Pseudonocardia sediminis: one gene and its partner. The protein of the gene in region 1 interacts with the protein of each later gene in a pairwise test. Links are inferred from orthologs where the notes say so. Each region holds a gene or a part of one and is shown in the gene's direction. Other genes may lie near its edges.

Region 1 (15,524 bases):
TCGCGCAGCTCGGACCAGCGGCGCCAGGCGCGGGAGTAGGCGTCCTGCACGGCCTCGTGGGCGTCGCCGGGGTGCAGCGTGATCGCGTAGAGCTGCGCGACCAGGCGCGGGTAGTGCGTCTCGAGGTGGGCACCGAAGTCGGCCCGCAGCTCACCGTGCGGGAGCGTGCGGTGCTGGGCGACCACGGCACCGCTGATCGGGTCCGGGTCGTCGACGAGGTCCGGGGCGGCGGCACCGGTGTAGGGGTCGACCGCGTACGGGGCCCCGGTGTACGGGTCGACGGCGGGCCCGTCGGGGTAGGCGTGGACGGCGTCGCGATCGGGATCGGCGTCGTCGCCCCGCCCGTAACGCTCTGCCACCGTGCTCAACCCGCGTCCTCTCCTCGTCACGACCCGCGGCGCCGGAACCGCATCGCCGCCGGAAACGGCGGAATGCGGGCATCGGCGCCCTCACTCCGCCTTTCGACCAACGAGCGGGGCCCGTTACAGGTTCGCCCGAATGATCAGGTCGCCGACCACGCTCCGGAGGATGCCCAGGTACGGGCCCGCGTGTCGGCCGCGTCGAACCACGGCTCCTTGTGCGCGGCATAGCGCGCGGCATCCGGATCAGCACCGAACAGGGCCGCCGCCTCGCGCTTGAGCGCCTCGTACTCCGCCCGGGCACCGGGGTCGGCGCGCAGCCAGTCCCGCATCCGCAGTGCATACGTCCAACCGGGTGACCCGTGTACCCGGAGGTGCAGGTGGACGGGCCGTCCGGGGTCGGCCGAGGCGTGGTAGCGCTTGCCCCACCGGGCCGGGTCCGGCTCCGCATCCTTCGGGTTGTCCGCGGTGATCTCCGGCCGGGCCGGGAACCCCGCCGCGGCCAGAGCACCCGCGAGCGCGTCGGCGTCGTCGAGGGAGTCCACGGCCAGCTGCAGGTCGATCACGTCCTTGGCCACGAGACCGGGGACGGCCGTGGACCCGATGTGGGACACGCCACGTCCACGCTCCCCCGCGGCGGCCGCGACGCGCTCGGCGAGCCGGCGTGCCTGGTCCGGCCATGTCGGGTCCGGGTCCACCAGCTCGGCGGGGCCGCTGCGGACGGGCCGCCCGGCCCGCAGGTTCTCCTCGAACGGCACCAACCGCTCGTCCCACAGCGCGTCGACCTGCCGGCGGGTGTCGGCCCCGGAACCGGAGTTGTCGAGCCAGACGTCGGCGGCGGCGCGGCGCTGGGCGTCGTCGGCCTGTGCGCCGATCCGGGCCCGGGCGTCGGCCTCGGCCATGCCGCGGGCGCCGACCAGGCGGCGCACCCGCTCCTCGGCGTCCAGGCCGACGACGACGACCAGCGGGAACGCCGCGGCCATCCCGCCCTCCACGAGCAGCGGGACGTCCTGCACGACGATCGCGTCGCGGTCCGCGGCCGCGATCAGCTCGTCGGAGCGTTCCCGGACCCGCGGGTGCACGATCGCGTCCAGGCGGGCCCGGGCCGCGGGGTCGCCGAACACGATCGACGCGACGGCCGGCCGGTCCATCTCGCCGTCGGCGCCGACCACCTCCGGCCCGAACGCCTCGGCGATCGCCGCCAGGCCGTCCGACCCGGCGGCGACGACCTCCCGGGCGATCACGTCCGAGTCGACGAGCACCGCTCCCCGCTCGACGAGGCGACGGGCCACCGTCGACTTGCCCGCCCCGATCCCACCGGTCAGCCCTACGCGCAGCACCGGATCACCGTACCCACCCGGTCGCGTCCGCCCGGGGCCGTGCCTCCACCCCGGACGGGTGGCTCAGGCCGGCCCGGGTGCCGCGGCCGCGGACGGACGCCCGGCCTCCGCGGCGGGGGTCGGCGTCGCGGGAGCGGGCGCCGGGCGGCTGCCGGCGGGCTGGGTCGGTGCGAGCGCCGGGAGGATCCGCTTGGCCAGGTCCGGCAGCGTCTCGGCCGCGGACCGGTTCTGCCCCGGCGCCGAGACCGGCAGGACGAACGTGAGCGTGTCCACCCCGTAGACCACGGCCAGCGTCGACTCGTCGGCACGCTCGATCAGCACCGCGGGCGCGTCGGCGATCGTCAGGTCCTTCGACGAGACCGCGTCGGCACGCTCGGCGTTGCCGTTGAGCTGCCACTGGCGCTTGGCGCCCGCGGCGTCGCCGTAGCGGCCGATGTTGAGCTGGTAGAGGACCGGGCCCTTGGCGGCGTTCGTCGTCGCCTCCTGGCCGTTGGCCCGGTAGGTGCACGCGACGCGCTCGGTCCGCCCGACGGAGGGCTCCGGCACCCCGCGCACGGTCTGCGCGGCGACCGAGCCCAGGGGCTGGCCGAACAGGGCACCGGCGATGTCGGTGGACATCAGCTTCGTGCAGTCGTCGGGTATGGCGATCTTGATCGGCTCGGAACCGGGGGCGGCCTGCCCCGCGGATGCGACCGGGAAGGTGGGGACCGGGATGTTGGGATCCCCGGACGCGACGGAACAGCCCGTCAGTGCGGTGGCCGTGACGACCGCGAACGACAGACTCAAGGATGACCGGGAGAACCTCCGGCGGGTGTGGCGACCGCCCATGTGTCAATGATGGACGCAGCCGAAGATCGAATCACGTGGCGGCACCGGATCGTCACAGACCGCGTCCCAACTGTGATGTGCGGGCGGCGCGGCGGCCCGGACACGCCGACGACCGTTGGCACGGGGTGCTCGGGAAGTCCTGCGGGAACGGGAGAGGCCCCGGCGACCGTGGTCGCCGGGGCCTCCCCGATTCCGTGCGTCCGGCTCAGGGCCGGGCGCGGTCACGCACCGCCGGAGAGCTTCTCCCGCAGCGCGGCCAGCTGCTCGTCGCTGGCCAGCGAGCCACCGCTCTCGGCCTGCGCCGGGGCGTCGCCGCCACCGGTGCTGCCACCGGCCGGGCTGTCGCCCCCGGAGGAGTAGTTCGCCGTGGCGACCTCGTCGCCGGCCTCCGCCTCGGCCTCGGCGGCCTTGCGGATCTGCGCCATGTGCTGCTCGTAGCGCTCGTGGGCCTCGGCGTACTGCTTCTCCCAGGCGGCCCGAGCCTCCTCGTAGCCTTCCTTCCAGTCGCCGGAGTCGACGTCGAAGCCCTCGGGGTAGATGTAGTTCCCCTGGTCGTCGTACTCGGCGGCCATGCCGTACCGGGTCGGGTCGAACTCGGTCTCGGTCGTCATGCCCTCGTTGGCCTGCTTGAGGGACAGCGAGATCCGGCGGCGGTCCAGGTCGATGTCGATGACCTTGACCATCGCGTCGTCGCCCACCTGCACGACCTGCTCCGGCACCTCGACGTGGCGCTCGGCCAGCTCGGAGATGTGCACTAGGCCCTCGATGCCCTCCTCGACGCGCACGAACGCACCGAACGGGACGAGCTTGGTGACCTTGCCCGGCACGATCTGGCCGATCGCGTGGGTCCGGGCGTAGAGGCGCCACGGGTCCTCCTGCGTCGCCTTCAGCGACAGGGAGACGCGCTCGCGGTCCAGGTCCACGTCGAGCACCTCGACGGTGACCTCCTGGCCGACCTCGACGACCTCGGAGGGGTGGTCGATGTGCTTCCAGGACAGCTCGGAGACGTGCACCAGGCCGTCGACACCGCCCAGGTCGACGAACGCACCGAAGTTGACCACCGAGGAGACGACGCCCTTGCGGACCTGTCCGCGCTGCAGCTGGTTGAGGAACTCGCTGCGCACCTCGGACTGGGTCTGCTCGAGCCAGGCCCGGCGGGACAGGACCACGTTGTTGCGGTTCTTGTCCAGCTCGATGATCTTGGCCTCGATCTTGCGACCGACGTAGGGCTGCAGGTCGCGCACGCGGCGCATCTCGACCAGCGAGGCCGGGAGGAAGCCGCGGAGGCCGATGTCCAGGATGAGACCACCCTTGACGACCTCGATGACGGTGCCCTCGACCGGCTCGTCGGACTCCTTGAGCGCCTCGATCGTGCCCCAGGCGCGCTCGTACTGCGCGCGCTTCTTGGACAGGATCAGACGGCCTTCCTTGTCCTCCTTCTGGAGAACGAGGGCCTCGACGAACTCGCCGACCTCGACGACCTCGGCGGGGTCGACGTCGTGCTTGATCGACAGCTCCCGCGAGGGGATGACGCCTTCGGTCTTGTAGCCGATGTCGAGCAGGACCTCGTCCCGGTCGACCTTGACGATCGTGCCTTCGACGATGTCGCCATCGTTGAAGTACTTGATCGTCAGGTCGATGGCGGCGAGGAAGTCCTCCTCCGACCCGATGTCGTTGACGGCGACCTGAGGCGTGGTCGGGGCGGCGGTGGTGTCGGTGGACATGTAGTGGGGTGCTCCGGTGGTTTTCTGGACATAGGCGGACCGGTCGGCTCGACCGGATGGGTCACTGCGCTCGGCAGTTGTGTGTAGCTGTGACGTTGTAACAGTCACCCTCTGGCGTCGATTCCCGTGATCGGTGAAACGGGTCGGTGGACGTCCGTCTGCGGGGCCCGAAGAGACGGTCCGCGGACATCCGGCCGCGTTGACCACGATGCGGATTTCATGCTACGCGGGGCCGGATGCGCGGGGCAATGCGGGTCCCCCCGTTGCGAGCTGCGACGATTCAGACCCATATGAGTGCGGAGAAGATCGTCGGGACGACCGGGCTGGCGCGCCGGTCCGTCGGGTCCGCGGAGTCCGAGCACGCCAGCCGCCGCTGGTGGGACGCCGACGCCCGGGACTACCTGGCCGAACACGGCGCCGACATCGGCGACGCCGAGTTCGTGTGGTGCCCGGAGGGCCTGCACGAGGGCGACGCCGGACTGCTCGGCGACGTCACCGGCGCCCGCGTGCTCGAGGTCGGGGCCGGGTCCGCGCCGTGCAGCCGGTGGCTGGCCGCGCAGGGTGCCCGGCCGGTCGCCCTCGACCTCTCCGCGGGGATGCTGGCCCACGCCGCGGAGCTCGGTGGGCGCACCGGCATCCGGGTGCCGCTCGTACAGGCCGGCGCCGAGCGCCTGCCGTTCGGCGACGCCGTGTTCGACATCGCCTGCTCGGCGTTCGGCGCGGTGCCGTTCGTGGCCGACCCCGGGCGGGTCATGCGCGAGGTGGCCCGGGTCCTGCGCCCCGGCGGCCGCTGGGTGTTCGCGGTGAACCACCCGATCCGCTGGGCCTTCCCGGACGACCCGGGCCCGGACGGCCTGACCGTCACCCAGTCCTACTTCGACCGCACCCCGTACCTGGAGGTCGACGCCGACGGCGCCGCGACCTACGTCGAGCACCACCGCACGCTCGGCGACCGGATCCGCGACGTCGTCGCGGCCGGGCTGGTGCTCGAGGACCTGGTCGAGCCGGAGTGGCCGGAGGGCCGGGAGCGCGTCTGGGGCCAGTGGTCGCCGTTGCGCGGCGCGCTGTTCCCCGGCACCGCGATCTTCGTGACCCGCCGGCCCGCCTGAGACCGCCCCCGGCTCAGAGCAGCACGACCTCGGCGGTGTGCAGGTCGTAGCGCGCCCCGACGACGGTGAGCTCCCCGCGCGCGACCGCCCCGGCCAGGTCGGCGTCGGCCTTCAGGCCGGCGACGACGCGGCGCACGTTCGCGTCCACCCCGCCCGCGATCCGTGCCGTCCGGTCGCCCTGCGCCGGGATCGACGGCGCGATCGCCTCGACCAGCGTCGACAGGTGCCCCGGCGCCGCCTCCCCCTTCGCCGTCGCGTCGAGCGCCGCGGACACCGCGCCGCAGGACTCGTGGCCGAGGACCACCACGAGCGGGATCTTCAGCTCCAGCAGCCCGAACGCCACGCTGCCCAGCACCGCGTCGTCGAGCACCTGGCCCGCGGTGCGGACCGTGAGCAGGTCGCCGAGACCCTGGTCGAACACGAGCTCCGGCGGCACCCGGGAGTCCACACAGGACAGCACCGTGGCGATCGGGTGCTGCGCCGACACCAGCCGGGTGCGGACCTCGACACCCTCGTGCGGGTGGTCGGGGTGGACCTCGCGCCACCGGCGGTTGCCCTCCTGCAGCAGGGCGAGGGCCTGCTCCGCGGACGGCGGGGCCGCCGGCGCGGCCGCGGGAGCCGCCGCCGGGAGCGTCGCCGGGGCCGCGGACGCCCCCGCCCCCGCAGATCCGGACGCCGGCGTGGAGCACCCCGCCGTCGCCATCGCCGCGACTCCCCCGAGCCCGATCCCGGCCATCCCGCGCAGCACCGCGCGGCGTTCGATCCCACCCACGACGACCCCTTCGACGTCCCGAAATGACGGTTTCGTGTCGCAACGCTATACCCGTCCGGTTCCGTGAGCAATGCGAAGGATTCGCCCGGTCGAGCGAGCGGCCGCGACCGGCGGCGACCGCGGTGGTGGGATGGTCCGCGTGCGGGTGACGTGGCGTCAGGTGACGCGGTGGCGGGCCGGACGCCAGCTGCTGACCGCCCGTGAGCCTGACCCGGTCGCGGTGGCACGACGGCTGTGCGGCATCCACGCCCAGGTCACCTCCTGCGGCGCCGGGATCGCGCAGGTGCGCGGGGCCGCGGACCCGGACACCGCGACGTGGACCGACCGCACCCTCGTCCGGACCTGGGCGATGCGCGGCACCCTGCACCTGCTGCCCGCCGACGAGCTGGAGCTCTGGACCGGCGCCCTGACCGACCGCGAGTCCCGGCGCCGGTTCCCGCCGTCCTGGGAGCGCGAGCACGGTGTCACCGGGCAGGACCTGCACGCGATCACCGACGCCGTCGGCGAGGTCCTCGGGGCGACGCCGATGTCGCGCACCGAGCTCGCCGCGGCGGTCCAGGCCCGGCTCGGCCGCACCGACCTCGCCGGGCCGCTGGCCACCGGCTGGGGTGCGCTCCTCAAACCCGCCGCCGCACGGGGGCTGCTCTGCTCCGGGCCCGCCGACGGCCAGACGAGCACGTTCGTCTCCCCCGCGGCCTGGCTCGGGCGCACGGTCACCGGGCTCGACGCCGGGACGGCGAACCGGGAGGTCCTGCTGCGGTTCCTGTCCGTCAACGGCCCCGCGACCACCGCCGACGTCGCCCGCTGGTGGGGCGAGCAGCCCGCCCCGGCCCGCCGATGGGCCCGCTCCTGCGCCGACGACCTGACCGAGGTGGAGATCGACGGCGAGTCCGGCTACCTCGTCGCCCGCTCCGACGCCGAGGAGCTGGCCGCCGTCCCGGACGGTGGCACCCACCCCGGAGACGGGCCGTTCCTGCTGCCCGGCTTCGACCCGTGGGTGATCGCCCCGCTGAGCCACCGGCGGCGCGCGGTCCCGGACGGGCACGAGAAGGACGTCTCCCGCACGGCCGGCTGGATCTCCCCGGTGCTCGTCGTCGACGGTCGGGTCGCCGGCGTCTGGGACCGCGACGGCGACCTCATCCGGGTGCGGCTGCTCGACAGGCTGCCGGCCGCCACCCGCCGCGCGGTCGAGGCCCTGGCCCGGCCCACCGGCGTGGACTGGACGTGATCCGGCACGGGCGGGCGTGAACGCGGCTAGGGTTCGCCGGTGCCGATCGATCCCTCGCAGCTGCCCGAGATGGCCCCCGACACGAGCTCCGAGCAGCTCGCCGCCCGGATGGGGGTCGAGCTCGTGACGCTCACCCTCGACGAGGTGGTCGGACGGATGCCGGTCGCCGGCAACCGCCAGCCCTACGGCCTGCTGCACGGCGGGGCCAGTGCCGTGCTGGCCGAGACCCTGGGCTCCACCCTCTCCGCGCTGCACGCGATGCCCGAGCGGTTCCCGGTCGGGCTGGAGCTCGCCTGTACCCACCACCGTTCGGCGACGCAGGGGTGGGTCACCGGCACCGCCCGGCCGATCCACGTCGGGAGATCCACCAGCACGAGCGAGATCGTGATCGTCGACGACGAGGGCCGCCGGGTCTGTACCGCGAAGCTGACCTGCCTGCACCGGGACAATCGACCGCAGGTCGGCTGACGCGATTTTTCCGTCCACCGAGGAATCGTTCCCCGATCTGTAACGAACCGCTGCGGGACAGCGAGATAGCACCGTCAGCGACCCGTCTGACACACATCCGTCACTGCGTCACGATCCGGAAACAAGAACATTCGGGGAACTGTCGTCGGCCGTCGGGCCGGGCTAGTTTCCGCCAGAACTCCGTGGCCCGTTCCGGGCGCGGACCGGGTTGACCAGGCTCCTCGGGGGGACCGGTCACGCTCTATGGAGGTCTCGTTGCTCAGAAGCAGGCGTGCGGCCGTACTGGCGGGAGGGGTCGCGCTGACCCTCGCCCTCGCCGGGTGTGCGGCCAACCAGGAGTCCGCGCCCCAGGGCGGCGGCGGGGGTAACCGGCCCGACATCCCGGCGGTCACGACGCTGCCGGTCCCGGCCAACGCGGCCAACCCGGCCGGTAACGGCCAGGCCACCTGTGCCCCCACCACGACGCTGACCTACGCCGGTGCGCTGACCGGCAGCAACGCCCAGCTGGGCGTCAACATCGTCAACGGCGTGCAGCTCGCGATCAACCAGCACAACCAGGCCAACGCGAACTGCCAGGTGCAGCTCAAGAAGCTCGACACCGAGGGCACGCCGGACCGGGCCCCGGGTGTCGTCACCCAGGTCGCCAGCGACCAGAACACCCTCGGCGTGATCGGCCTGCCGTTCTCCGGTGAGTCCAAGGCGACCGGCGCGATCTTCCAGCAGGCGGGTCTCGCGCACCTGACGCCCTCGGCCACCAACCCGGCGCTGACCAAGAACGGCTGGACCACGTTCTTCCGTGCCCTGGCCAACGACAACGTGCAGGGCCCGGCCGCGGCCAAGTTCATGACCGGCAAGCTCGGCGCCACCAAGGTCTGCGTCATCCAGGACGACTCCGACTACGGCACCGGTCTGGCCAAGGCCACCAACGACGCCCTCGGCCCGGTGGCCGCGGGCTGCCAGGACAAGGTGACCACCGGCCAGAAGGACTTCGCCGCGGTCGTGTCGAAGGTCGTCGCGGCGGCGCCGCAGGTCGTGTTCTACGCCGGCTACTACGCCGAGGGCGCGCCGCTGGACCAGCAGCTGTCCAACCGTGGCTTCACCGGCGTCTTCCTCGGCCCGGACGGCGTCAAGGACGCGGAGTTCATCAAGCTCGCCGGTGACGCGTCGAGCAACGCGTTCTTCACCTGCCCCTGCACGCCCGGTGAGCTGGTCCCCCAGTTCGCCGACGCGTACAAGGGCGTGAGCGGCGGGTCCGCCCCGGGCACGTACTCGCTGGAGGGCTACGACTCCACGACGATCCTGCTCAAGGCGATCGACTCCGGTGCCAAGGACCGTGCCGCGGTCCTGAACTACGTCAAGAACTACAGCGGCGCCGGGTACAGCAAGGAGTTCAAGTGGGACGCCACGGGCGAGCTCGCCGCCACCAAGGTCTTCGGATACAAGGTGGACAACGGCCAGATCGTCCCGATCGGCGAGATCGGCTGATCTTAATCCGGTAGTCGACCACGGGCATGTCCGCCCGGGACCAGGACGGTCCCGGGCGGGCATGCCCGTCTCGCGTGAGGAACCCTCGTGCTCGTGACCCACCTGCTGGCCCAGGGCCAGGTGCTCGCCCAGGGTCCGGACTGGATCAGCTTCGACGTCGCGTCGTTCGTCGACCAGTTCTGGTCCAACACCTTCGACGGCCTGACCTACGGGGCCATCTACGCGCTGATCGCCATGGGCTACACCATGGTCTACGGCGTCCTCCAACTGATCAACTTCGCGCACTCCGAGGTGTTCATCGTCGGGGCCTACGCCCTGTTCTTCACCCTCGCCGCGCTGGGCTTCGGCCCGTCCGCCCCGAACCTCAACGTGTTCGCCCTGATCGGCGACCTGGTGCTCGCCATGCTGGTGGCGATGCTGGCCGCCGGGGCGATAGCGGTCCTGCTCGAACGGGTCGCCTACCGGCCGCTGCGACGGCGCAAGGCGCCACGCCTTGCCTTTTTGATCACCGCGATCGGCGCCTCGTTCGCCATCCAGTACGCGATCTTCGCCTGGCGCGGGCCGAACCCGGAACCGGCACTGATCATGTTCCGGCCGCAGCCGATGTTCGACATCTTCGGCACGATCATCTACGACCAGCAGGTCGTGATCTTCGTGGCCGCTCTGGTGCTGATGGTGATCGTCGACCAGTTCGTGAACCGGACCCGGCTCGGACGCGGCCTGCGGGCCGTCGCCCAGGACCCCGACACCGCGACCCTGATGGGCGTGAACCGGGAGCGCGTCATCGTGCTGACGTTCCTCATCGGCGGCTTCCTCGCCGGCGCTGCGGCCCTGTTCTACGTGATGAAGGTGCCGTCGGGGGTCCAGTACAACGGCGGGTTCATCCTCGGTATCAAGGCGTTCGCCGCGGCCGTCCTCGGCGGCATCGGCAACATCCGGGGAGCGCTGCTCGGCGGCCTGCTGCTCGGCGTGCTCGGCAACTACGGGCAGACGCTGTTCGGCAACGCCCAGTGGACCGACGTCGTGGCGTTCGTGGTGCTCGTGGGCATCCTGATGGTGCGCCCGACCGGCCTGCTCGGCGAGTCCCTCGGGAAGGCGCGGGTATGACGACGACATCCGAGACATCGGCCGGGACTCCGTCGAAGGGCGGCGACCGGCGCCTGCTCGGCGGTCTGCGGGACCGCTGGAACGGTCTCCCCCGGGCCCAGCAGTGGCTCTGGCTGATCCCGCTGGTGGTGCTGATCTACGCGCTGCCGGTGCTCAACCCGCCGCTGCTGACGACCGAGCCGGGCACGAACTTCCCGATCGCGCTGTTCGACGCCGCGCGGTTCGCGCTGCTGGCGATCGGGCTGAACGTGGTCGTCGGCCAGGCCGGGCTGCTGGACCTGGGCTACGTCGGCTTCTTCGCCGTCGGCGCCTACGTCGCGGCGTTGCTGACCAGCCCGGACTCGATGCTCACCAAGATCCCGTACCTGTGGACGCTGCCGATCGCGATGATCGTGACGATGCTGGCCGGGCTGCTGCTCGGCGGGCCGACGCTACGACTACGCGGGGACTACCTGGCGATCGTCACGCTCGGGTTCGGTGAGATCATCCGGCTGCTGGCCACGATCGTCGGCCCCCTCAAGGGTCAGGTCGGCTTCCAGGGCGTCGGTCGTCCGCCGGGCACCTCCGCCGACGGCCAGCCGCTGTTCACCACGTCCAACGGCACCACCTGGTACTGGCTGGTCGTGACGATCACGATCGTGATCCTGCTGCTGGTCGGCAACCTCGAGCGCAGCCGCGTCGGCCGGGCCTGGATCGCCATCCGTGAGGACGAGGACGCCGCGCAGATCATGGGCGTGCCGACGGTCCGGTTCAAGCTGTGGGCGTTCGTGATCGGTGCCGCGATCGGCGGTCTGTCCGGGGCGCTGTTCGCCGGGCAGGTCGGCTTCGTCAACAACCAGAAGTTCGACGTGCCGACGTCGGTGCTGTTCCTGGCCGCGGTCGTGCTCGGCGGGTCCGGCAACAAGGTCGGCGTGATCGTCGGGGCGTTCCTCGTCTCCTACATCCCGAACCGGTTCGTCGAGCTCGCCGGGTACAAGTACCTGATCTTCGGTGTGGCGCTGATCGTGCTGATGGCGTTCCGCCCGCAGGGTCTCCTGGGGGCGCGGCAGCGTCTGCTGGCCTACGGTCGGCAGGCCTACAAGAGACTGGTCGGCAAACCCGAGCAGCTGGCGTCGGACAACCCGATGACGAACGAACGAGGGGGCCAGGCATGAGCACCCCGCAGGAGCCGCACGCCCCCGAGGGCAGCATCGTCGCCGAGCTGGAGGCGATGACCCCGGAACAGCGCGCCGAGCGCGAGGCCGAGGTCGCCGAGGTCGTCGCCCCGGACCGCGAGATCGCGGTCGAGGTCGGCGACACGCTGCTGCAGATGGAGAACGTGACCATGCGCTTCGGCGGCCTGGTCGCGCTCGACGACGTCTCGTTCGACATCCGCCGCGGCGAGATCCTCGGCCTGATCGGGCCGAACGGCGCCGGCAAGACGACGTGCTTCAACGCGCTCACCGGCGTCTACCGGCCCACCTCGGGCCGGGTGCTGCTGGAGGGCGCGCCGCTGGGCCGTCGTCAGCGTTTCCAGATCACCCAGCTCGGCATCGCCCGGACGTTCCAGAACATCCGGCTCTTCTCCGAGATGACCGCGCTGGAGAACGTCGTGGTCGGCACGGACGCCCGGCACAAGACGTCCGTGATGGGCGCCCTGTTCCGGGTGCCGCGGCACACCCGGGAGGAGAAGCAGGCGATCGAACGGGCGATGGCCCTGCTCGAGTTCGTCGGCATCGCCGACCGGGCCGCGGACAAGGCGCGCAACCTCCCCTACGGCTACCAGCGCCGTCTGGAGATCGCCCGCGCGCTGGCCACCGAGCCGAAGCTGCTGTGCCTGGACGAGCCCGCCGCGGGCTTCAACCCGGCCGAGAAGGACAACCTCATGGGGTTGATCCGCAAGATCCGCGACGACGGCTACACCGTCCTGCTGATCGAGCACGACATGCGGCTGGTGATGGGCGTGACCGACCGGATCGTGGTGCTGGAGTTCGGCAAGAAGATCGCCGAGGGACTGCCCGCGGAGATCCGCGACAACCCGGCCGTGGTTGCCGCCTACCTGGGGGTCCCCGATGACGACGACGCTTCTTGAGCTGGACGGGGTCGGCGCCCACTACGGGCGCATCCAGGCCCTGGACGGCATCTCCCTGACCGTCAACGAGGGTGAGGTGGTGACCCTGATCGGCGCGAACGGCGCCGGGAAGACCACCACCATGCGCGCCATCTCCGGCGTCCGGCCCATCTCCTCGGGGTCGATCACGTTCGACGGCACCGACATCTCCACGCTGCGCGCCGACCTGCGGGTCGTCCGCGGGATCTCCCAGGCACCGGAGGGCCGCGGGATCTTCCCCGGCATGACGGTGCTGGAGAACCTGGACATGGGCGCCTACAGCCGCAAGGACCGCAAGGAGCTCCCGGCCGAGATGGACCGGATCTTCGAGCTGTTCCCGCGGCTGGCCGAGCGCCGCTCGCAGGTCGGGGGCACGCTGTCCGGCGGCGAGCAGCAGATGCTGGCGATCGGGCGGGCGCTGATGTCCAAGCCGCGGCTGCTCCTGCTCGACGAACCGTCGATGGGTCTCGCCCCGCAGTTCATCGCGCAGATCTTCCGGATCATCACCGAGATCAACAAGACGCAGGGCGTCACCGTGCTGCTGGTCGAGCAGAACGCCCAGCAGGCACTCTCGCGGGCCGACCGGGCCTACGTCATCGAGACCGGCCGAATCACCCGGAGCGGCACCGGCAAGGAGCTGCTGGCCGACCCGAGCATCAAGGAGGCCTACCTGGGCGTCGCCTAGGTACTCCCCGTTCCTCAGCACGACTTCCCGCAGCACGACAGGAGCCCCGGTCCGCAGTCGGATCGGGGCTCCTGCCGTGCGCGGGTCGTGCGCGCGGGTTCGGGTGACGCGCGGGCCGGGTCAGGCCTTCGCGGCGGCCGTGGTGGTCGCCAGCCCGTCGATGACGGCGTCGGCGACGGCCTTCATCGTCGTGCGACGGTCCATCGCGGTGCGCTGGATCCAGCGGAACGCCTCGGGCTCGCTCATCTTCTGGTGGGTCATCAGCAGGCCCTTGGCCCGGTCGACGACCTTGCGGGTCTCGAAGCGCTCGTTGAGCGACGCGACCTCGTCCTCGAGCGCGCGCTTCTCGGCGAACCGGGAGACGGCCAGCTCGATCGCGGGCACCAACTCGTGCCGGGCGAACGGCTTGACCAGGTAGGCCATGGCGCCGGCGTCGCGGGCGCGCTCGATCAGGTCGCGCTGGCTGAACGCGGTCAGCATGACGACCGGGGAGATGCGCTCCCCCACGATCTCCGCCGCGGCCTCGATGCCGTCCTTCTTGGGCATCTTGACGTCCATGATGATCAGGTCCGGCTTGAGCTCACGGGCCTGGGCGACGGCGGCCTCCCCGTCGCCGGCCTCGCCCGCGACCTGGTAGCCCTCCTCGGAGAGCATCTCGGCGAGATCCATCCGGATCAGCGCCTCGTCCTCGACCACCAGGACGCGCCAACCCGGGCGCGGACCGTCGCCGTCGTCCTGCGGTGTGTCTGCGGGAACGTCCTCGGCCACCGGGGTCTCCTTCGTCGAACGGGTGTGCGGGGCGAACGTCCAGGTTACCGGGCGCCCACCCGTCGATGCCCTTCACTTCCGCACTTCGTGTGCCGAAACACGTCCTGAACCGCCGTTCAAGTCGGGCGGCCCCACCGATCGGTCAGGTCTTCGGCCCGACCTCCCGATCCATGATCTCCACCGCCTCGCGCCGGGCGACCGAGATCAGGTCCCATCGTGGCCTGCGGTGGGCCACGCCGAGACGGTCGAGCGAGGCCGAGCAGAGGTCGAGGATGTCGAGCGACTTGTTCGAGAAGAACCAGCGCGGATACTCGTAGCGTTTCTCGACCCCGTCCACCGTGCGCCGGGTCCAGTTCGTCATCCGGCACCCGTCGGAATGGAACAGCCCGCGCAGGAACCGGGCCGGGTTCGCATCGACGACGGTCGACTGCCATTCCTCCAGCACGATCGGCCGTTCGTGCTTGCGGCCCGGACCGTGCTGCGGGAACAGGCACACCCAGTGCTTCGAGTAGCTCTTGACCTCCGTGCAGCCCGTCCGGGCCACCCGGCACACCCCGTTCCCCAGGACGGCACCGAGCGCGGCCTCGACATCAGCCTTGATGCCGGGCCAGTCGTCGCCACAGGCGATCGACAAGGAGGCCACCCCACGCCGCCCGATCGTGATGTGACCGTCCCCCAGATAGGCGCCGAGGAGATAGGGATAGTCGGCGGACAGCGGCGCCCCACTGCATCGGGGACAGGTCGGAGCCGCGTCCGCGAAGCGCCGGTTCCCCTGCCGCCAATGCCTGATGGTGCCCGCGGGAACGCCGAGAACTTCGGAGACCTCTCGCGTGGTCAGCCCGGATGCCACCATCGCCAGCGCCTCGTCGACCGACTGTCGTGGGTGCATGGCGCGAATACTGCATCCACACCCCGACAGAATTGCCGGACGAATGGTGCCCCCGGTGGGATTCGAACCCACACTGGATGGTGTTTGAGACCATTGCCTGCTGCCAATTGGGCTACGGGGGCTGATCCGTTCGGACCTCTATCGGCGCCTCACCACGATAGCGCGCGACTCGTCCGACCCGTCCCCCGGTCCCGTCCCTCTCACGCCGCCCACACCCCCGCGAGTGTCTCGGCGATCCCGCGCATCACATGGCGGTCGTTCCAGTAGAGCGTGTGGGCCAGGGGGCTGAGGTTGAACGGGAAGGGCCGTGTGCCGACGCGCTCGTCGGCCACCGCGTCCCGGTAGTGCGGCGACAGGCCGGCCAGGGGCGTGGCGATGACGTCGTCGGGGTCGTAGAGGTTCGTCCATCCGCCGCGGCCGTCGAGGTCGGGCTCGACGTCGGGGTGCGGGACGCGCAGCGGGGTGTCGAGCTGGTGCTCGTCGAGGCCCAGGGTGAACAGCGCCAGAGGGCTGCCGAGGGTGTGCAGGCGCGACAGCGTGCGTCCCCGCTCCAGCGGGGTGTCCCCCACGATCTCCGCGACCTGCTCCGGCAGCCCGGCGCCGGCGTGCACGTCGTGGAAGTAGTTGCTCACGACCACCGTGCCGAGGCTGTGCGCGACGACGCAGAGCCGCG
Region 2 (15,486 bases), 460 kb from region 1 along the record:
TGCGCGTCCCCGAGGAGCGCGCCGCGGCGCTGGTGCACGCGGCGGGCAGCGGCACCACGCTGACGCTCATCGCCACGCCGGAGGGGGAGCGGGACCCGGCGCTGTCGCACACGGCGCGCGACGCCGTCATCGCCGCGATCACCACCGACGTCCCCGCCGTGCCCGAGCCGGGTCCGGTCGGGGCGGCCGCCGCCCTGCGCGCGCTCCTGCCGGAGGTCGAGGCGCTGACCCCGTCGGAGCGGAACCTCCTGCGGGAATGGCTGGACCGGATCGTCCACACGGGCCGGTGACGGCCGACGTTCACGTTGCCGACACCTTGTTGCCATAAACTGCTATCGAAAAACAAGTGAGCCTCATCTCTTGATAGCCTACCCTAAATTGATGAATACTCCCGCCAACGTTGCTCCGGGTGACGGAGTTACTCGACTTCGAGGGGGACTCATGGCGGGTGCAGGTCGACGGTCACGGGGCCTGGGCGCGGTCCTGGCCGCGCTACTGGCGGCGGTGGTCCTGGCCGGCTGCTCCTCCGGGGAGGACGCCTCGTCCTCCGAGGCGGGTACCCGCACGATCGCCACCGACAAGGGGCAGCTCGAGGTCCCGGCCGCCCCGCAGCGGATCGTGGTGCTCAGCGGGGGACTCGCCGGCTACCTCTACGCGCTGGACGCCCCGGTCGTCGCGACCGACACCCGCGTCCTCGGTGTCACCAACGCCGGGGGAGGATTCCCGCCCTCCTGGGCCGCGGCGGCGCAGAAGCAGGGCACCACCGAGCTGCCGAAGGGTGAGCAGCTCAGCGTCGAGGCGGTGGCCGCGGCCAAGCCGGACCTGATCATCGGCGGCGGGCAGGGGATCACGGCCGTGCAGGCCGCCCAGGCCTACGACCGCCTGGCCGCGATCGCGCCGACCGTCCTGGTGCCCCGGACCGTCACCGCCTGGCAGGACCAGCTCCGCGCCGTCGCCGACGCGGCCGGGCGCACCGACCGGGTCGAGCCCCTGCTGGGGAACTACCGGACGAAGCTCGACCAGGTGAAGGCCTCGATCGCGCCTCCCGCCGGTGAGTCGACGTTCGTCCTGTCCTACCCCGGCGACAAGATCTACGTCGTTCCGCCGACCGCCGCCCTGCCGGTGCTGGCGAAGGACGTGGGCATCGTCCCGGACCCCGACGTCCTGACCAAGGCGAGGAACCCGCGGCTGGCCAGTACCGGTGACTCCTTCGAGCTGAGCGCGGAGCTGCTGCCCCAGGTCGTGGACGCGCCGAACGTGTTCGTGGTGAACGTGAACGGCAAGCCGGCCGCCGAGCTGGCGAAGGACCCGGTCTGGGCCCAGCTGCCGGCGTTCCGGGCCGGCAGCGTGCACGAGCTACCGGCCACGAGCTACCGGCCCGACTACGACGCCGCGCTGTCCACCCTGGACATCCTGGGCCAGGAGTTCCCGAAGACCACGGGCTGAGCCGCCCCGCCCCACCGACCCGGCCGCCGCGCGGCCGCCTCCGACACCATGTGAGGAGCCGAGCTCGATGCTGCCCGCAGAACGTCGCACGGACGCCCGACCGGTCACCGGAGCCGCCCTGGTCACCGGTGCGGCACAGGGCATCGGAGCCGCGGTCGCGGCGGCCCTGGCCGGTGCCGGGGTCCCGGTCGCGCTGCTGGACCGGACCGGCGACGTCGAGGAGACCGCACGGTCGCTGGCCGAGGGCGGCGCCGCGGCGCTGGCCCTGGTCGCCGACGTCACCGACGCCGACGCGGTGGAACGGGCCGTGGCGACGACCGAACAGGAGCTCGGCCCGCTCGGCCTGCTGGCCAACGTCGCCGGGGTGCTGCGCACCGGCGCGGTCCTCGACGTCCCGGACTCCGACCTCGCCGACTGTCTGGCCGTGAACACGACCGGTGTGTGGAACGCCGGGCGCGCGGCCGGTCGGCGGATGTACGACCGGGGCGCCGGGGCGATCGTCACGGTCGCCTCGAACGCGGCCGGGACCCCGCGGGTCGGGATGGCCGCGTACTCCGCGTCCAAGGCCGCGTCGGTGGCCCTGACCCGGTCCCTGGGCCTGGAGCTCGCCCCGCACGTGCGCTGCAACGTCGTCTGTCCCGGCTCCACCGACACCGCGATGCAACGCGGGCTGTGGGCCGACCCCACCGCCGGCCCCACCGACGACTCCGGCGCCGGGCCGGTGATCGCCGGCTCGCTGGAGCAGCACCGGCTCGGCATCCCGCTGGGCCGCATCGGCGAGGCCGACGACGTCGCGGCCGCCGTGCTGTTCCTGGCCTCCGACGCCGCACGCCAGATCACGATGCAGAGCCTGACCGTCGACGGCGGCGCCACGCTCGGCGCCTGACACACCTGCGAAAGGAACCTCCCGTGACCATCGAAGCCCTGGTCCGGCCGAGTCCGGTGCACGACGCCGCCGACCTGTTGACGGCGTATCTGCCCGGCTCGTTCTTCCATCGCTCGCCGCGCGGCACCCTGCTCGCCGACGGCGTGCACGCGAGCGTCGAGGGACGCCCGGGTGGTCACGCCGACGCCGCGGCCGACGCGCTGCGCGACGCCCGGGAGGCGGGCGTGCGCGACCCCGTCGTCGTCGGGGCGCTGGGCTTCCTCCCCGACGCACCGAGCAGCCTGGTCGTGCCGGCGGTGGTCCGCCGCGCCCCGGGGGACGCCGGCGCGGCGCCCGCGGTGCGCCGGCCGGCCCCGCCGGTGTCGGACTGGACGGTGCGGCAGCACCCGGCCCCCGAGGACTACGCCGACGGCGTCCGCCAGGTCCTGGACCTGGTCGACGACGGCGTGCTGGACAAGGTCGTGCTGGCCCGCTGCCTGGAGCTGGCCTCGGCGGACCCGGTGTCGGTGCCGGACCTGCTGACCCGCCTGGTGCTGGCGGACCCGGGCGCCTACGCCTTCGCCGCGGACGTGACCGCACCCGGTGACCGGGCGACCCGCACGCTGGTCGGGGCCAGCCCGGAGCTGCTCGTATCGCGTCGCGGCGGAGTGGTGGAGGCGAACCCGCTGGCCGGGTCCGCGCCGCGCTCGGCCGACGAGGCGGAGAACCGGGAGCGGATCGCGGCTCTGCTGGCCTCGGAGAAGGACCGCCACGAGCACGCACTGGTCTCCGAACGGGTCTCGGAGGTGCTGGGCCGGTTCTGCACCGGCGTCACCGCTCCGGCCGAGCCCGCGGTGATCGGCACCGCGACCATGTGGCACCTGTCGAGCCGGATCGCCGGGCGCCTCGCCGACGACGCGACGACCGCGCTGCACCTGGCCGAGGCACTGCACCCGACGCCGGCCGTGTGCGGGGTGCCGCCGCTGGCCGCGCGCTCGGCGATCAACGAGGTCGAGACCGTCGACCGCGGCTACTACAGCGGACTGGTCGGCTGGGTCGACGCCTCCGGCGACGGCGAGTGGGTGGTCACCATCCGCAGCGCCGAGGTCTGCGAGGCGACGCTGCGGCTGTTCGCCGGGGCCGGCGTCGTCGGCGGGTCGGTGCCGGAGTCCGAGCTGGCCGAGACCGCCGCCAAGTTCCGGACGCTGCTGCGCGCGATCGGCGTCGAGGCGGCGCCGTGACCTCCGTCGCCGGCCGATCCACCGGACCATCCGACGACCCGGCCACCGACCCCGGTCCGGACCACACCCGGTGGCCGGCCGACGAGGCCGCCCGGCACCGCGCCGCCGGGCACTGGCGCGGACAGACGTTCGGCACGCTGCTGACCCTGCTCGCCGACGCCCACCGCGGCCGCACCGCCGTCGTCGGACGGACCGGGGGACGGACGCAGCGCTGGAGCTTCACCGAGCTCGACGACCGTGCGCACCGGCTGGCCGCGGGCCTGCACGGTCTCGGCGTGCGGGCCGGGGACCGGGTCGTGCTGCAGCTGCCGAACGTGCCGGAGTTCCTGCCGGTGGTCTTCGCGCTGTTCCGGCTCGGGGCGTGGCCGGTGTTCGCGCTGCCCGCGCACCGCGGGTCCGAGCTGCGCCACTTCGCCGAGCGCACCGGGGCCGTCGCGATCCTGACCGTCGACGCCCACGAGCGCTTCGACCACGCCGCGCTGGCCGCCGCGGTCGCCGGTGACGTCGCCTCGGTGCGGAACGCGATCGTGCTCGACACCGGTGCCGGGGTGGACCTCGGCGGCGCCGTCGGTCTCGCCGACCTCTACGCCGACCCGCTGGACCTGCCCGACCCCGACCCCGAGGGCGTCGCGTTCCTGCAGCTCTCCGGCGGCAGCACCGGGCTGCCGAAGCTGATCCCGCGCACCCACGACGACTACCTCTACAGCGTCCGGGAGAGCGCCCGGATCTGCGGGCTGCGCCGCGACAGCGTCTACCTGGCCGCCCTGCCGGCGGCACACAACTTCCCGCTGAGCTCGCCCGGCGTGCTCGGCGCGCTGCACGCCGGTGCCACGTCGGTGTTCTCGCCGGGCCCGGACGCCGACACCGCGTTCGCGCTCGTCGAGTCCGAGCGGGTGACGATCACCGGCCTGGTTCCGCCGCTGGCCGCGGCGTGGGCGCAGGCCGCCGGGCGGACCGCGCGCGACCTGTCGAGCCTGGAGGTCGTCCTGGTCGGCGGGGCCAAGTGCGGGCGCGAGCTGGCCGCGCGGATCGGACCCGCCCTGGACTGCCGGCTGCAGCAGGTGTTCGGGATGGCTGAGGGGCTGGTGAACTACACCCGCCTCGACGACCCGGACGAGCTCGTCCTGACCACCCAGGGACGGCCCATCTCGCCGGACGACGAGGTGCGCGTCGTCGATCCGGACGACCCGCTGGCCCCCTCCGACGCCGAGGTCGCGCCCGGGGCCGAGGGCGCGCTGCTGACCCGCGGGCCCTACACGATCCGCGGCTACTACCGGGCCGCCGAGCACAACGCGACCGCCTTCACCCCGGACGGCTTCTACCGCACCGGCGACCTGGTCCGGCGCGGCCCGACCGGGCACATCGAGGTCGTCGGGCGGGTGAAGGAGCAGGTCAACCGGGGTGGGGAGAAGGTGGCGCCGGAGGAGGTCGAGGACCACCTGATGGCCCACCCGGGCGTGCTCGACGCCGCCGTCATCGGCGTCGAGGACGAGTTCCTGGGCGAGCGCACCTGCGCCTACGTGGTGCCGGTCCCCGGCGACGAGCCACCGACCGGCCCGGTGCTGCGGCGCTTCGTGCGCGAGCGCGGCGTCGCGGCGTTCAAGGTCCCCGACGTGGTCCGGGTGGTCGAGGCGTTCCCGGTCACCGGCGTCGGCAAGACGAGCAGACGCGAGCTCCGCAGGGCACTGCGGAGCGGCGAGCACTGAGCGAGGAAGAGAGGTGGACCCCGTGTCCCTGCCCCGGATCGAGCCCTACCCACTGCCCGCGCCGTCCGACCGTCCCGCCGGGCGGGTCGGGTGGCGGCCGGACCCGGCGCGCGCCGCACTGCTGGTGCACGACATGCAGCGCTACTTCCTGGCGCCCTACGCCGGCGCCCCGGTCCCGGAGGTGACGGCGAACATCGCCGCGCTGCTCACGTCGTGCCGCGACGCCGGCGTGCCGGTGTTCTACACCGCCCAGCCCGGGCACCAGGATCCCGCCGACCGCGGGCTGCTGACCGAGTTCTGGGGGGAGGGGATCGGTGCCGTGATCGACGACGACCCGCGGGCCGCCGACATCGTCGACGACCTCGCGCCGCTGCCGTCGGAGACGGTGCTGACGAAGTGGCGCTACAGCGCGTTCCAGCGCAGCACGTTCGGCGAGCAGCTGGCCGAGGCCGGACGCGACCAGCTCCTGGTCACCGGCATCTACGCGCACATCGGCTGCCAGGCCACGGCCGTCGAGGCGTTCATGCGCGACGTCGCGCCGTTCCTGGTCGCCGACGCCGTCGCCGACTTCTCCCGCGGCCACCACGACCGGGCGTGCGAGTACGTCGCCCAGCGCTGCGGTGTCGTCACCGCGACCGCCGAGGTGCTCGAGGCGTTCGCGCCGTCCCCGGCGGGGGTGGGCCGATGAGCGCCACCGGGACCGGGCTGACGCAGGAGCGGATCCGCACCGACGTCGCCGAGCTGCTGGACTGCCCGCCGGAGGACATCGGGCCCGAGGACGACCTGTTCGACCTGGGCCTGGACTCGGTGCGGATCATGTCGCTGATCGAGCGGTGGCGCGGCGCCGGCGCTGCGGGGCTGGAGTTCGCGGACCTGGCCGAGGAGCCGGTGCTGCGGCGCTGGACCGAGATCCTGGCGGGTGGCGCATGAGCGGCCGCGGCGGCGTCGAGGAGAAGCTGGCGGTCGTCCGGGACCGGCGCACCGGGTCGGAGAAGGTGCCCTACCCGATCCGGATCCGGGAGCTGCAGGTGCTGCGCAGCCGGATGGTCGGCTCGGCGCTGCTGCGCGTGACGTTCGGCGGTGAGGGTCTGGCCGGGTTCGTCAGCCACTGCCCGGACGAGCACGTGCGCCTGATCTTCCCCGAGCCGGACGGCTCGCTGCGCCTGCCCGAGCCGGACGGCGACATGCTGCGCTGGCCGCGCCCGGTGCCGCGGTCGCGGGAGTACACCGTGCGCCGCCACGACGCGGACGCCGGCGAGCTGGACATCGACATCGCGCTGCACCGGGGCGGTCTGGCCTCGGACTGGGCGGTCGACGCCGCCCCCGGCGACACGCTGCACGTGGCCGGCCCGCCCGGGGGGCTCGCCGTGCCGCACGGCTACGACCGCTGGCTCCTGGCCGGTGACATCACCGCGTTGCCGGCGATCGCCCGCTGGCTGGAGGGGCTCCCCTCCGACGCGCGGGGCTGGGCGTTCGTCGAGGTCACCGACGCCTCCGAGGAGATCGAGATCGCGGCACCGGCCGGGGTCTCGGTCCGCTGGGTGCACCGCGGCGGCGTCGCGCCGGGCCTCTCGGACGCCCTGGAGAAGGCGGTGCGCGAGGTGCGGGTCCCCGACGGGGAGCGCGTCTACGCCTGGATCGCCGGGGAGGCCGGCTCGCTCAAGCCGCTGCGCCGCTGGGTCCGCGACGAGCTGGGTCTCGCCGGTGACGACCACGAGATCACCGGTTACTGGAAGCGCGGGACCGCGGACTTCGACGACGACGAGGAGGAACACGGCCACGGCCATTAGCCACCGCCCGCCCCGCCCGCACACCGCACGTCCCGGGAGTACGAGTTGAGCACCGCACCCGTCCGGTCCCGCCCGGAGGTCACCGACCCCTCCGGTGAGGTCCTCGAGCTGACCGCCGCCCAGCTCGGCATCTGGAACGCGCAACGGCTGGAACCCGACTCACGGCACTACCTGGTCGGCGACGTGCTGGAGGTCTCCGGGCCGGACGCCGTCGACGTCGCGGCGCTGGCCGAGGCGGTGCGACTGACCACGGAGGAGGCCGAGTCGCTGCGGCTGCGGGTGTTCGACACCCCGGACGGGCCGCGCCAGATCGTGTCGTCGGAGCCGGTGCGCGCGCCCCGGATCGTCGACCTGCGGGCCGAGCGCGATCCGTCCGCGGCCGCGCAGGCGACGGTGGACGCCGAGCGCGTCCGCGCGGCCGAGGCCTGCCGGGCGATGGTGGACCGGCCGCTGTACCACCAGGTCCTCGTGCGGGTGTCGGACCGCGAGGTCTGGTACGTCCAGCTCGGCCACCACCTGATCTTCGACGGGTACTCGGCGGCGATGCTGTGCCGGCGGATCGCCGCGCACCACACGGCGCTGACCGGCGGGACCGAGGTGGCGCCGTCGACGTTCGGGCGGTTCGCCGACCTGGTCGGGGCCGACCTCGCCTACCGGTCGAGCGAGCGGTTCGCGACCGACCGCGACTACTGGCGCGACCGCCTCACGCCCCTGCCGGAGCTGGGGGAGACCGGCGGGTCCGCCGTCGGCCCGCCGGACCGGACGCTGACCGCCCGCACGGTGCTGGGCCCCGAGGGACTGGACCGGCTGCGCGCCGTCGCCGACGACGCGCACGTCACCTGGGGCGAGGTGCTGATCGCCTGCTACGCCGCGTTCCTGCACCGGGTCTCCGGCGCGTCCGACGTCGTGTTCGCGCTGCCGCTGATGTGCCGCTCCGGGAAGGCGGCCCTGCGCACGCCGGCGATGGCGGTGAACGTGCTGCCGCTGCGGGTGGACGTGCGCGGCGGCGACCGGCTCGACGAGCTGAGCCGGCGCACCGCGGAGGCGATGCGCGAGATGCGGACCCACCAGCGCTACCGCGGCGAGAACCTGCCGCAGGACCTCGCCGTGCCCGGGGCCGGCGCGCTGCTGCACGGGCGCGGCGTCAACCTCAAGGCGTTCGACTTCTCGATCGACCTGGCCGGCGCGACCGGCGTGCTGCGCAACGTCGCCGGCGGCCCGCCGGAGGACTTCGGCCTGACCGCCACCCCGACCGCCGACGGCGGGCTGCTGCTCGGCTTCGAGGTCGACGCCCGCACGAACGACCAGGACGCGGTCGACGCGCGCCTGGACGCACTGGTCAGGCTGGTCGGGGAGCTGTCCGGCCCCGGCCTGCCGCCGGTCGGCGGCGTCGCGCTGCTGGCCCCGGACCGCCGCGCGCAGGTACTCGCCGACCGCTCCGTGCCGCCCTTGCCGGGCCACCCTGCCGACGTCCCGACGCTGCTCGCGGACCTGGCCGCGACGCACCCGGACCGGACCGTGCTGGTGGCCGGCGACGAGCGCCTGACCAGGGTGGATCTGGCGTCACGGGTGCACCGGCTGGCCCGGGTGCTGCGCTCGCGCGGGGCCGGGCCGGACGTCGTGGTGGCGATCGGGCTGCCGCGCTCGGCCGACCTCGTCGTCGCCCTGCTCGCGGTGCTCGACGCCGGGGCCGCGTTCCTGGTGCTCGACACCGACCACCCGGCTGAGCGCCTGCGCGGCATCGTCGACGACGCCCGACCGGCCCTGCTGGTGACCGACCGTGCCCTGGACCTGCCGGGCGGTCCCGCGCGGCTGATGCTCGACGAGGTGCCCGCCGGGTCCGGCGACCCGCTCGCACCGGCGGAGCTCGCCGCGCCCCGCGATCCCGAGCACCTCGCCTACGTGATCTACACGTCCGGTTCCACCGGTCGCCCGAAGGGCGTGCTGGGACGTGTCGGCGGACTCGCGTCGCTGGTGCACCACCACCGCTCGACGGTCGTCGCCGACGCCGCAGCTGACATCGGGCGTCCGCTGCGCGCCGCGCACACCTACTCGTTCTCCTTCGACGCCGCGCTCGACCAGCTGATGTGGCTGCTCTGCGGGCACGAGCTGCACCTCTACGGCTCCGACCTGGTCCGCGACGCCGACGCGCTGCTGGCGGTGTACCGCCGGGACGGGATCGACGTCGTCGACACCACCCCGTCGCTGGCCGCGCCGCTGGTCGAGGCGGGTCTGCTCGACCTCCCGCTGCGGCTGCTGATCCTCGGCGGCGAGGCCACCCCGGACGCGCTGTGGCGCCGCGTCCACGCCTCCGGGATCGCGGCGTTCAACCTCTACGGCCCGACCGAGGCGTCGGTCGACACGACGCTCGCCCGGGTCGACGACGGCGATCCCGCGATCGGCCTGCCGCTCGCCGGGACCCGCACCTACCTGCTGGACAACGCGCTGCAGCCGGTGCCGCACGGCGCGCCCGGCGAGCTGTACCTGGCCGGGCCGCACCTGGCCCGCGGCTACGCCGGACGCCCGGACCTGACCGCGGACCGGTTCGTCGCCGACCCGTTCGGCGGTCCGGGGGAGCGGATGTACCGGACCGGGGACCGCGCCCGGTGGGTGCCCGGCCGCGGCATCGTCCATCTCGGACGCGACGACGGCCAGGTCAAGATCCGCGGCTACCGGGTGGAGATCGGCGAGGTCGAGAGCGGCCTGTCCGCCGTGCCGGGGGTGGCCGCGGCCGCGGCGGTGGTGCGGACCGACGGCGGGCGCGCCCGGCTCGTCGGCTACGTGGTGCCGTCGTCGGCGCCGCTCACCCCGGACGCCGTGCGCGAGTCGCTGGCCGAGCGCGTCCCGGACCATCTCGTGCCCTCGGCCGTCGTCGTGCTGGACGCGCTGCCGGTGACGGTCAACGGCAAGCTCGACCGCGCCGCGCTGCCGGTGCCGCGCTGGGAGGGCAGCGGCCGGGAGGCCGGTACGGAGCGGGAGCGGCTGCTCTGCGGTGTGGTCGCCGAGGTGTTCGACCTGGACCGGGTCGGCGTCGACGAGGACTTCTTCGCCCTCGGCGGGGACAGCATCACCGCGATCAGCGTCAGCAGCCGCCTGCGCGCGGTCGGCCTGGATCTGCGCCCGCGGGACCTGCTGGCCCGGAGGACGCTCGCGTCGCTGGCCGCCGGCGCCGGTGAGGTGGACGGCGCGGCGGAGGCCGCCCCGGACGACCCGACCGGTCCGGTCCCGGCGCCGCCGATCGTGCGTGCCCTGCTCGACCCGCATCCCGACCTCACCGACATCGCCGGGTACGCCCAGTGGACGGCGCTGCGGATCGACGACCCCCTGGCCCTGCCCGATCTCGTGGCGGGCGTGCAGACGGTGCTCGACCGCCACGACGCGCTGCGCCTGCTGGTGACCGGCGGCGACGGCGGGGAGCCGGCGCAGCTGCTGGTGCGCCCGCGTGGTGCCGTCGCGGCCACCGGAGTCGTCGGCGAGATCACCGACACCGCTGTCCTCGCCGATCTCGCCGCCGACCTGGCCTCCGAGCTGGCCCCGCGGTCCGGGGACCTGCTGCGGGTGGCGCTGGTGCGGACCCCGGACGGGGAGCCGGACCGGCTGCTGGTGCTCGCCCACCATCTCGTCGCCGACGGGGTGTCCTGGCGGATCCTGCTGCCGGACCTGCACGAGGCCTGCACCGCCGCGGCGGCCGGTCGCGCGCCGGAGCCCGCGCCGTCCGGTACCTCCTGGCGCCGGCACGCCACGCTCCTGGCCGAGGAGGGCGAGAAGCACACCCGGGCTCCGGAGCTGGCGTACTGGCGCCGGGCCACCGCCGGGGACCACCTCGGGGACCGGGGTCTCGACCGGTCGCGCGACACCGTCTCCACCGCGACGCAGACGACCACGACCGCCTCCGCCGAGGTCACCGACGCGCTGGTCACGACGCTGCCCGCCGCCTACCGGGCCGGCGTGCACGAGGTGCTGCTGACCGCGCTCGCCCTGGCCCTGCGCACGTGGCGGGCGGAGTGCGGACGTCCCGTCACCGACGCCACGACCGTCACCGTGGAGGGCCACGGCCGCGACCGCGCCGGCACCGACCTGTCCCGGACCGTCGGCTGGTTCACCGCCGAGTACCCGGTGCCCGTCCCCACCGACGCCGTGCGGGACGACACCGACCTGGCCGACGCCCTCGCCGGCGGTCCCGCCGCGGGCCGGCTGCTGCGCGCGGTGAAGGAGACCCTGCGCGCCGTCCCGGACGGCGGCGTCGGCCACGGCGTGCTGCGCCACCTCGACCCGCGCACCCGCGACGAGCTGGCGGCCGGCCCGTCGCCGGACGTGCTGCTCAACTACCTGGGCCGCTTCGCCGCGTCGCCCGGCGACGGGTGGCGACTCCCCGAGGGGGCCGCGTTCGCGGTCGTCGAGCCGCCCGGCAAGGCTCTGGAGCAGGTGCTGGCGCTGAACTGCTTCGTGCACGAGGACGGCGCGCCCCGGCTGTCGGTCGAGTGGACCGCCGCCGGCCTGGTGCTCGGGCTCGACGTCGTCGCACAGCTGCAGGCCCACTTCGCGGCCGCGCTCGACGCCCTGGCCGCACACGCCGCCCGGATCGGACCCGACGGCGGCGGGCTCACGCCGTCGGACCTGCCGCTGGTCGACCTCGACCAGGACGGCATCGACGCCCTGGAGCGCGAGCACCGCGTCGACGACGTCCTGCCCGCGACCGCGCTGCAGGTCGGGCTGTCGTTCCACAGCCTGGTCCGCGGCGAGGACGACACCGACGTCTACGTCGTGCAGGCCGTCACCTCGCTCGCCGGGGCCCTGGACCCGGACCGGATGCGCCGCGCCACCGCCGAGCTGCTGCGCCGGCACCCGTCGCTGCGGATCGGCCTGGCCGCGACCACCTCCGGGGACGTCGTGCAGGTGGTGCCCCGCGACGTCGTCCCGGACTTCCGGCACGTCGACGCCTCCGGGGACGCCACGCTGCTCGCCGAGCACCTCGGGCGCGAGCTGCGCCGCCCGTTCGACCCGGCGCGGCCGCCGTTGATCCGCTTCCTGCTGTGCACGCTCGGACCCGGCGCGCACCGGCTCGCGATCACGAACCACCACGCGTTGCTCGACGGGTGGTCGATGCCCCTGGTCGGCCGCACCCTGCTCGCGATCTACGCCGAGCTCGGCGGCGGCCCGGCCGTCCCGGCGCCAGTCGGAGTCGCCGACTACTTCCGCTGGCTCGACGGGCGCGACCGCGGGGTCTCCCGGCAGGCCTGGCGCGACCTGCTCGACGGCGTCGACGAGGGCACCCGGCTCGCCCCGGCCACCGCGGGCGAGGCCGTCGTCCGGCCCGGCCGGGTCCGGATCGACCTCGGCGAGACGCTCAGCGAGGAGATGCGGGCGTTCGCCCGCGACCGCGGCATCACCCTGACCTCGGTGCTGCAGACCGCATGGGGCCTCCTGCTCGGACGCCTCACCAGCCGCGACGACGTCGTGTTCGGCTGCCCGGTGTCCGGGCGCCCGGCCGAGGTGCCGGGCGTCGAGTCGATGATCGGGCAGCTCGGGAACACGATCCCGGTCCGCGTCCGGTGCGCGCCCGCCGACACCGTCGCCGACGTGCTGTCCGCGGTGCACGACCAGGGCGTCGCGATGGCCGATCACCACCACGTCGGCCTGCCCGACGTGCAGCGCGACGCCGCCGTCGGCGACCTGTTCGACACGATGCTGGTGATGGAGAACTTCCCGCTCTCCAGCCGCAACCGGGTGCCGCTCGCACCCGGCCTGGACCTGACCGGCGTCGACATCACCGACGCCACCCACTACCCGCTCACCGTGATCGTGATCCCGGGGGAGACCGTCGTGGTGGGACTGGGCTACCAGCCCCAGGCCTTCGACGAGTCGACCGTGCGCGACTACGGCCGCTGGCTGCAGACGCTGCTGCGCGAGATCGTCGCCGACCCGGACCGGCCGTCCGGACGGGTACCGGTGCTCGAGCCCGAGGAGCGCGACCGGCTCCTGCGGACCGGCACCGAGCGCGTGCCGCGGGTCCCGCGGCGGCCGTGCCTGGACGAGTTCGCGGCGCAGGTGCGGGCCCGCCCGGACCACGAGGCCGTCGTCTGCCGCGACCGCGGCCTGACCTACGCCGAGCTGGACCGGGCCGCCAACCGGCTCGCGCACGCGCTGATCGCGAACGGGGTGGCGCCGCAGGACGCGGTCGCGGTGCTGCTCGAACGCGACGTCGAGATGCCGGTCGCGATCCTCGGTGTGCTCCGCGCCGGGGCCGTCTACGTGCCGATGGACGCGTCCTACCCGGCCGACCGTCTCGCGTTCATGCTCGACGACATCACCCCGGCCGCCGCGGTCACCACCGCCGGTGCGCTGGCGCAGCTCGGGGGTGCGCTGCCGTCGGACCGTCCGGTGCCGCTGGTGCGCCTGGACGAGCCCGCCGCCGATCTCCCGGACACCGACCCGGCCGGGGCCCGCCGCGGGCTGACCGAGGACGCGCTGGCCTACGTCATCTACACCTCCGGCACCACCGGGCGTCCCAAGGGCGTCGCCGTGACCCACCGCGGGATCCCGGACCTGGTCGCGCTGCAGGAGGAGGTCGTCGGCGTCACCTCCGACATCCGCTACCTGCACTTCGCCTCGACGAGCTTCGACGTCGCGTTCTGGCAGACGATGATCCCGCTGCTCTCCGGCGGGACGTCGGTGATCGCGCCGGAGGAGGTGCGCCTCTCCGGTGACGACCTGCTCGACTACATCGCCGCGCAGCGCTGCACCGGGGTGAACCTGCTGCCCTCGTTCCTGGCCGCGATGCCCGACGACCGCACCATCGACCCGGACGTGCTCCTGATGGTCGGCGCGGAACGGCTCGACCCGGAGCTGGCCCGGCGCTGGGGAGCGCGGCGGGCGATGTTCAACGCCTACGGCCCGACCGAGGTCACGATCAACGCCACGATGTGGCGCTACGACCCCGACGACCCGGGGCCGCTGCCGATCGGGCGCCCGGACCCCAATGTCGCCGCGTACGTCCTCGACGCCGGCCTGATGCCGGTCGGGGTGGGTGTGCCCGGAGAGCTGTACCTGGCCGGTCCGAGCGTGGCGCGGGGTTACGTCGGACGGCCCGGGCTCACCGCGGGCGCGTTCGTCGCCGACCCGTTCGGCCCGCCCGGCACGCGGATGTACCGCACCGGGGACCGGGTGCACTGGCGCGGCGACGGGCAGCTGGTGTTCCTCGGCCGCACCGACCACCAGATCAAGATCCGCGGCTTCCGGGTGGAGCTCTCCGAGATCGAGACCGTGCTCGCCCGGCAGCCGGGGGTGCGGGCCTGCGTGGTCGTGGTCCGCGAGGACCGGCCCGGCGACCGCCGCCTGGCCGGCTACGTCGTCCCCACCGACTGCGCCGACCTGCAGCCGGAACGCCTGCGCGCCGACCTCGGCGACGTGCTGCCCGGCCACATGGTCCCGTCGGCGCTCGTGCTGCTCGACCGGCTGCCGCTCAACCCGGCCGGCAAGCTCGACCGGGCCGCGCTCCCGGTCCCCGACGCCGGGTCCGGGACCGCCTCCCGCGAGCCCGCGACCCCGGCCGAGGAGACGCTGCTGGAGATCCTGCGCGACGTCCTCGGGACCACGGAGATCGGTGTCGACGACGCGTTCCTCGACGTCGGCGGGGACAGCATCGTGTCCCTGCAGGTCGTCTCCCGGGCGCGACGGCGCGACCTGGTGCTGACCGCGCGCGACGTGTTCGAGGGCGGCACGGTCGCCGGGATCGCCGCCCGCGGCTCGTCCTCCGGAGACGCCGACGGCGACGACACGGGCCCCGTGACCGGCGACGCCCCGCTGACGCCGGTGATGCGCGACCTCCTGTCCCGCTGCGCCGCGGCCGGGACCACCGCGGACGGGTTCTGCCAGTGGACGGAGGTGGTCGTCCCGGGCGGGGGAGACCGCCCCGGGTGGGAGGCGGTGCTGACCGCGCTGCTGGACCGGCACGACGTCCTGCGCTCACACCTCGTCTCCTCGTCTTCCTCCTCGGGCGCCGAGCCGGTGCTGCGGATCCCGGCCGCCGGGACCGTCACCGGGGCCGACGTCCTGACCGTCGTCGACGTGGGCGAGGGCGCCGACCGGCGCGCCCTCGCCGACACGCACACCGCCGCCGCGCGGGAGGCGATGGACCTGCACCGCGGCCCGCTGCTGCGCGCGGTGTGGCTCGACGCCGGACCGGACGCGCCGGGGCGGATGGTCCTCGTCGCGCACCACATGGTGGTCGACGGCGTCTCGTGGCGGATCCTGCTCGACGACCTGCGCCACGCGTTCGAGTCCCGCACCGCCGACGGCGCCGTGCCCGCTCTGGCGCGGCGCGGGCCGTCGTTCCCGGCGTGGGCCACCGCGCTCACCGGGGCCGTCGACGCGCGCCGCGACGAGCTCGCGCACTGGCGCGCCGTCGTCGAGGCACCGAACCCCACCCTGTCCGACGT

The links.
Region 2: the proteins of EV383_RS11465 (region 1) and EV383_RS13670 interact in binary tests that used the Escherichia coli proteins (3 or more experiments, as listed by UniProt). The link is inferred for Pseudonocardia sediminis from one-to-one orthologs.

The regions. Positions count from the first base shown.
Region 1 is NZ_SHKL01000001.1:2,450,915-2,466,438, reverse strand. What follows is about bases 6,203-9,128. They hold EV383_RS11465 (hotdog fold thioesterase), read left to right. Parts: upstream 6,203-7,429; coding sequence 7,430-7,828; downstream 7,829-9,128. Other genes in these bases: EV383_RS11460 (branched-chain amino acid ABC transporter substrate-binding protein), read left to right, coding at 8,084-9,128; EV383_RS11470 (DNA glycosylase AlkZ-like family protein), read left to right, coding at 6,263-7,360. Also shown: EV383_RS11500 (RNA polymerase sigma factor), read right to left, coding at 1-359; coaE (dephospho-CoA kinase), read right to left, coding at 503-1,699; EV383_RS11490 (hypothetical protein), read right to left, coding at 1,763-2,485; rpsA (30S ribosomal protein S1), read right to left, coding at 2,749-4,251; EV383_RS11480 (class I SAM-dependent methyltransferase), read left to right, coding at 4,542-5,360; EV383_RS32620 (carbonic anhydrase), read right to left, coding at 5,374-6,132; more of EV383_RS11460, read left to right, coding at 9,129-9,313; EV383_RS11455 (branched-chain amino acid ABC transporter permease), read left to right, coding at 9,407-10,420; EV383_RS11450 (branched-chain amino acid ABC transporter permease), read left to right, coding at 10,417-11,574; EV383_RS11445 (ABC transporter ATP-binding protein), read left to right, coding at 11,571-12,491; EV383_RS11440 (ABC transporter ATP-binding protein), read left to right, coding at 12,472-13,194; EV383_RS11435 (ANTAR domain-containing response regulator), read right to left, coding at 13,315-13,962; EV383_RS11430 (helix-turn-helix domain-containing protein), read right to left, coding at 14,105-14,815; EV383_RS11420 (hypothetical protein), read right to left, coding at 15,052-15,524. UniProt on the Escherichia coli protein: Required for optimal enterobactin synthesis. Acts as a proofreading enzyme that prevents EntB misacylation by hydrolyzing the thioester bound existing between EntB and wrongly charged molecules.
Region 2 is NZ_SHKL01000001.1:2,910,246-2,925,731, forward strand. The notes cover bases 4,226-7,113. They hold EV383_RS13670 (isochorismatase family protein), read left to right. Parts: upstream 4,226-5,280; coding sequence 5,281-5,946; downstream 5,947-7,113. Other genes in these bases: EV383_RS13665 ((2,3-dihydroxybenzoyl)adenylate synthase), read left to right, coding at 4,226-5,258; EV383_RS13675 (phosphopantetheine-binding protein), read left to right, coding at 5,943-6,188; EV383_RS13680 (siderophore-interacting protein), read left to right, coding at 6,185-7,048; EV383_RS13685 (non-ribosomal peptide synthetase), read left to right, coding at 7,094-7,113. In the rest of the region: EV383_RS13645 (TetR/AcrR family transcriptional regulator), read left to right, coding at 1-290; EV383_RS13650 (ABC transporter substrate-binding protein), read left to right, coding at 442-1,446; EV383_RS13655 (SDR family oxidoreductase), read left to right, coding at 1,514-2,332; EV383_RS13660 (isochorismate synthase), read left to right, coding at 2,356-3,552; more of EV383_RS13665, read left to right, coding at 3,549-4,225; more of EV383_RS13685, read left to right, coding at 7,114-15,486. UniProt on the Escherichia coli protein: Involved in the biosynthesis of the siderophore enterobactin (enterochelin), which is a macrocyclic trimeric lactone of N-(2,3-dihydroxybenzoyl)-serine.